2 regions of the Bacillus bruguierae genome follow, and region 2 is predicted to be linked to the other one. Evidence: riboswitches for the same ligand, from Rfam matches in the RefSeq annotation. Region 2 holds a riboswitch; the other holds the start of a gene.
What was found. A riboswitch is a leader RNA that binds a small molecule or an ion and turns the genes downstream of it on or off. The one in region 2 is predicted to bind S-adenosylmethionine.

Region 1: it holds a riboswitch for S-adenosylmethionine, as region 2 does, so the genes downstream of both, WAZ07_RS02955 (bifunctional homocysteine S-methyltransferase/methylenetetrahydrofolate reductase) here and WAZ07_RS05055 (Na+/H+ antiporter NhaC family protein) in region 2, are expected to answer to the same signal.

The regions. Positions count from the first base shown of each region.
Region 1 is NZ_JBAWSX010000001.1:592,066-595,274, reverse strand. Features, by position in the region: gene WAZ07_RS02955 (bifunctional homocysteine S-methyltransferase/methylenetetrahydrofolate reductase) at 1-1,477, opposite strand, end outside; SAM riboswitch class I at 1,613-1,723, opposite strand; SAM riboswitch class I at 1,925-2,044, shown strand; gene WAZ07_RS02950 (methionine biosynthesis PLP-dependent protein) at 2,119-3,209, shown strand, end outside.
Region 2 is NZ_JBAWSX010000002.1:176,059-179,267, reverse strand. Features, by position in the region: gene WAZ07_RS05060 (lmo0954 family membrane protein) at 1-55, opposite strand, end outside; gene WAZ07_RS05055 (Na+/H+ antiporter NhaC family protein) at 428-1,744, opposite strand; SAM riboswitch class I at 1,842-1,947, opposite strand; gene WAZ07_RS05050 (ribonuclease FAU-1 family protein) at 2,240-2,767, opposite strand; gene gltP (glutamate/aspartate:proton symporter GltP) at 2,931-3,209, opposite strand, start outside.

The sequences.
Region 1 (3,209 bases), on a different contig from region 2:
TTAAAAAATACTCAGCACCAGCTGCAATTTTTTTCTCCATACGTTTTACAGCTGCCTCGATATGTCTTACATGTGGATTAAAAGCCCCACCAACCGAAAAACGGGTAGCTGCTCCTATTGTTTTTCCTAAGATAGACCGGCCATTGTTCATTTCTTTAATCATTTTAATGAGTTCTATAGAAGAAAGGTCATATACAGATGTTGCACCAGGAAAATCACCAACCCTCGCAGGATCTCCAGTTAATGCTAATATTTCCTCCATGCCGAGCGCTGCTAATCCTAGTAAATGAGACTGCAGCCCAATCACATTATGATCACGGCACGTTAAATGAATTAATATAGGGATATCGTGCTTTGTTAATAACGCTCCCATTGCCATATTTGATACGCGAGGCGACGCTAAAGAATTATCAGCTAACGTAATGGCATCTGCTCCTGCACGCTTCAACGCCTTAGCTCCTTCAAAAAATCTCTGCGTATCCAACGTTTTGGGTGGATCTAGCTCAACAATCACTGTCGTTTCCTTTTTCGCTTTTTCTGCTAATGTAATTCGATCTACTGTATTTACACGCTGCTTTGCTATTACTTCAGCTCGCTTTACAACTTCTTTAGCTGTTACAGGATGCTCATTTTCAAGTGCTCGCTTCATCGCTTCGATATGAGAAGGAGTTGTACCGCAACACCCCCCAAGCAGCCTAACGCCTTGCTTAATAAATTCCGGCGCCATTTCTTCAAAATAAGCCGGGCTTCCTTCGTATACGTAACGGCCCTCTACATATTTAGGAAGACCAGCATTTGGATACGCAGATAAATAACTATATTTAGGAATTTCTATCGTCTCAAAAGATTCAATCATATGAAGCGGCCCTAACTGACAATTTAATCCGACCACATTTGCACCATACTCTATAAGCTGCTTCAATACATCATCTACACTATTTCCATTTTGTGTTGTACCAGCTTCATGAAGGGCAAGCTGCGCAATAAGAGGGACATTGGTTTGCTTCCGTAATACTTTTACTGCATGAAGTAATTCAAATTCATCGTAAAATGTTTCTAGTAATAACCCATCAACACTTTCTTCTAGCAGGGCATTTGCTTGCTCTAAGAGCATAAATTCACGCTCCATATCCGTGGTTGTAACTGCTCCAATATGTTTCATTCCACCGATTGTTCCTACGATTGCATTCTTTTCTGTCACCGCTTCTTTTGCATGTCTTACAGCAGCGCGGTTAATTTTCCTTACGCGATCCTCAAGACCGTACATACGAAGTTTCCCTTCATTTGCTCCGTATGTATTGGTTTGAATGACATCTGCCCCTGCGGCAACATATTGTTTATGAATCGAAATAATCCGTTCCGGCTCAGATAAATTCAATTCTTCAAAGCAGCTTTGTAAACCATGAGAATACAACAATGTTCCCATCGCTCCGTCCCCAATCACAATTCCTCTTTGCAATAAATCTAGTAGTTTCACATGTCTCCCTCTCTTCTTTTCAATATATATAAAGTGAAACTTTAATCAGTGGGGGTTTTTATGTCGTTTTTTAATTTGTATTTATATAAAAAACCCCCCTCTTCATTGAGAAGAGGGGGACAGCATTTTATCCTCCTCTTATCATTCAGAACAATTTGTTCTGCAGGTCTTAGCACCGTTTCAAACATATTGCTTGAAGGTTGCTGGGTTTCACAGGGCCTTTCCCTCCACCACTCTTAATAAGAGTTTCATTCGATTATAATTACAAAAAGTAAACATTATCCGTTCACTTATTAACAATCTTTGTTAATTTTTTCACTAATTTAGCATGTTAAAATACGAAAGTCAATGAAAATAAAGAAAAATAAAATTATTCAAAATATAGTTGCGTTTCTTTCTAAATTTGTTGTAAAGTAAAAAACATAATCAAAAACTTCATATTTCGAATTCTTATCGAGAGAGGTCGAGGGACTGGCCCAATGACGCCTCAGCAACCATTAACAAGCTTTTTATTTGTTAATAAGGTGCTAATTCCAGCAAATTGAGAAATGATTTGACAGATAAGAAGAAGACTATATTTCCCGTATATAAGCCTTCTTCTTAGAAGGCTTTTTTATTTTGTACTAGGGAGGAATTCTATTATGTCTACAATGGAAACAAAGCTTGCCCAAATTGGAAATCGCAGTGAAACAATAACTGGAGCGGTCAACCCACCCGTTTACTTTTCCACTGCTTATCGCCACGAAGGAATTGGAAAGTCAACAGGGTTTGATTATTCCCGAACTGGAAACCCAACACGCCTTCTATTAGAACGCGCGATCGCTGACTTAGAACATGGCGAGCAAGGCTATGCCTGTAGCTCAGGAATGGCTGCTGTTCTTCTTGTCCTTTCACTATTTCGCTCTGGTGACGAACTAATTGTATCTGAAGATTTATACGGCGGAACATATCGGTTATTTACAGAACACGAGCAAAAATGGGATGTTCGATGTAGATATATAGATACACAACATATAGAAGAAATTGAAAAAGCAATTTCACCGAAAACAAAAGCCATTTTCATAGAAACACCAACAAATCCACTTATGCAAATAATGGACATTGCCGCAGTTGCTGCCATTGCAAAACGTCACGACTTGCTCCTTATTGTCGATAACACATTTTACACACCCTATTTGCAACAACCATTAACAACAGGTGCCGACATTGTCCTGCATAGCGCTACAAAGTATTTAGGCGGTCATAATGATGTATTAAGCGGACTCGTTGTTGCAAAAGGGGCAAAATTATGCGAAGAACTCGCTTACTATCACAATGCATCTGGAGCGGTGTTAAATCCATTTGATTCTTGGCTTTTAATACGCGGCATGAAAACATTAGCGCTGCGCATGAGGCAGCATGAAGAGAACGCAAAAGCAATTGTTTCCTATTTACAAGAAGAAGAAGCCATAACCGATGTGTATTATCCAGGAAAAGGCGGTATGATCTCTTTTAAACTACGAGAAGAAGCGTGGATTGATCCATTCTTACAATCGCTTTCTCTTATTACGTTTGCAGAAAGTCTTGGCGGTGTAGAAAGCTTTATTACATACCCCGCAACACAAACACATGCCGATATACCAGAAGATATTCGCATAGCACGAGGCGTTTGTAATCGTCTGCTGCGCTTCTCCGTAGGAATTGAAAACCAAGATGATTTAATTCAAGACTTACAGCAAACTTTAAAACAAGT
Region 2 (3,209 bases):
CAAGAGCAATTAAAGCTAAAATACCGGCTGCCATAAACGCTAAAAATTGTTTCATCTTGTGCTTGCCTCCCTTCGTTTTGATACTCTTATCTTACCTATCTTTTCATTTTTCTATAACGAGCTTAAGAACCGTTTTTCTCTCAGACTTAAGTCCTATTTATTATCAGACCTATATAAATACAAGATAAAAAACAAGCATAAAAGCCACTTTCCTTTTAGGGGGACGAGAGCATCTGGCCGTGCATAGAAGCGGTCAAGGCCTTTCCCTGCCACATGCAAGGTTTCAAACAAAAGAAGAAAAAGAGTACGGACCACGCTGTATTGTGCATAACAGCGACTTATATTTTTAAAAATAAAAATGGAATTCTATCGTTGTGATATCCAAAACAAAAGAGGATGCCTTTTATAAGACATCCTCTTTTATTCATTATGCTGTTTTTTGATATTCCTTTTTCTCCGCTGCAGGCGAAAGACGCGGGAAATTAATAATAATTGAGATAATACCGCAAACCGCAACTAGCATTGGATAAAATGAGTACGGTAATAATTCAATTGGTGAAAGTGAAGCAAATCCTGCCGCCGTTAACATTTGTGCACCATATGGGATTAATCCTTGCACACTACAAGAGAATAGATCTAACAAGCTCGCAGATTTTTTCGGATCAATATTATATTGATCTGCAACATTCTTTGCTAGTGGACCTGTGAAAATAATAGAAATCGTATTATTTGCTGTGCACATATTTGTCATACTTACAAGACCCGCAATTCCAAATTCTGCACCTTTTTTCGAACGAATATTACGTGTTAGCACATTCATTAAATAATGAATACCGCCGTTATATTGAATAATTTCGACCATTCCACCGATTAAGATCGCTAATAATACAAGCTCCATCATACCATTAATTCCTACTGTAACGCTTTTAAAGAAACTTGCGAGTGTATAGCTTCCATCCAACATTCCGATAATACCAGCTAACACCGTTCCTCCCGTTAATACAACTAATACGTTACATCCAAGCAGCGCTGTAATTAACACTCCTGCATACGGTAAAATTTTCACCCAATTAAACGCATGTGCCGTCATATTTGAATGAGTGCCTAACGTCAGAACGACTAGCAGCACACTCGTAACAATAGCAGCCGGTAATACAATTAAGAAATTTGTTTTAAATTTATCTTTCATTTCCGTTCCTTGTGTACGTACAGCGGCAATTGTCGTATCTGAAATAAAAGATAAGTTGTCGCCAAACATCGCACCGCCAACAACTGTCGCCATAGCAAGCGCCATAGAAATATCAGTTTCTCCGCTAATTCCTACTGCAATTGGAGCCAATGCTGCAATCGTACCCATTGATGTTCCCATTGCTAATGAAATAAAAGCACCGATAACAAATAAACCAACAACTAAAAATCCTTGCGGCAAAATAGAAAGAGCTAAGTTTACAGTTGCTTCAACACCGCCCATTCCTTTTGCCGTTTCAGAAAACGCACCTGCTAATACAAAGATTAATACCATAATCATGATATCTGGATTGCCAGCCCCTTTAGCAAAACGTTCAACCTTTGTCGTAAAGTTTTCTTTCCTGTTCATTACTAATGCAGCAGCAACTGCAATTAAAATAGCAACCAGAATTGGTAACTTATAAAAATCCCCTGTAATTACACCAGAGCCAATAAATAATGCTAAAAATATGCCAAGTGGTAATAATGCCCATGCATTTCCTTTTGTTTGTTCCAAAGTTATATCCTCTCCTATTTCTAAACCTATCCTTCACAAGAGCGAAAAAGACCTCTTCTGAAGAGAAGAGGTCTTATATATCATATAAGAAACACTCTTCTCATCTATCAAGCATATCGCTTGCTGGATTTGGCACAGCACTCTATTATGAGTCCGCTGCCGAGGCATCTTAGGGCCAGTCCCTCCGCCTCTCTTGATAAGAAGGTTTCATATTATATTTTGTATGAATTAATCTTTTTTTACTTTACTTGTTACAGGAGAAAATGTCAAACATTATTTCTATCAAAATAGTTGGTATTTTTTTGATATTACATAAATACAAATTAAAACAGCGCCATAAAAACCCTCTTTCTTTTTAGGCGGGCGAGAGCATCTGGCTATGCATAGAAGCAGTCAGACCATTTTCCTACCACGCGTAAAACGAAAACAAAGAGAGTAATTTGTTCTGCCTAATAGCACAACTTATATGTTAAAAAATGAAAATGAATTTATATATCAAACACTATCTTTTATTTTTTGAATTTCTGCTTCTAAAATTGAAAACCATAAAAAATCTTCTTCTTCAATTTTTTTTATAATCCATTTTGCCGTATTCCAAGCTAAATCATACTCCTCTTTTAAAATATCTCCGTCCGTATATGCTTCTTCTAACTCATCTTCATCTAATACATACATTTCCCCGTTTGGTAACAACACAACATCTAAATATAAATCATCAAAATAAGGAAATCCTCTTCCATCAATTTTATACTCTTTTGCAACATCAATATAATATTGAACAAGCTCTTTGTTCTCGTTTAACATCGCTGTAATCACAAAATGTTTTTCACTTATAAAATACTGAATCCAAGTATAGCCATTATGCGCAATACAAATCTTTCGATTATTATACTGCTTATAACTAGGCTCCTTCACTTGCTTTATATGTAATATACCTAACATACCACCCTGTACATCTTTTACTGAATATGTTTTATCAATTAACCGTCTCCATGATGATCCATCTCCATATTTCCGTTTCATCCTCATTTCTCCCTTTCCCATATATAAATTCATTTTCATTTTTTTACATATAAGTCGCTGCTATGCATGGCCGGATGCTCTTGTCCATCTAAAAAGAAAGGTTTTTTATATGTATTTATATAGAAAAGGGCCTTCACGTTTACCGTGAAGGCCTTTCTATCATTTAAGCTACTTGCTTCTCTGAAATCTCTTTCAAATAAGCTTGTCCTTTTTCTGCGTCATATTGTCCTTCCCATTTAGACATAACAACTGCAGCTAATGAGTTACCTACTACGTTTACTGCTGTACGTGCCATATCTAAAATACGGTCAATACCAGCGATAAATGCTAAACCTTCAGACGGAATACCTACTGTATGAAGTGTTGCTAATAATACAACGAACGATACGCCCGGTACACCGGCAATCCCTTTTGAAGTAACCATTAATACAAGAAGTAATGT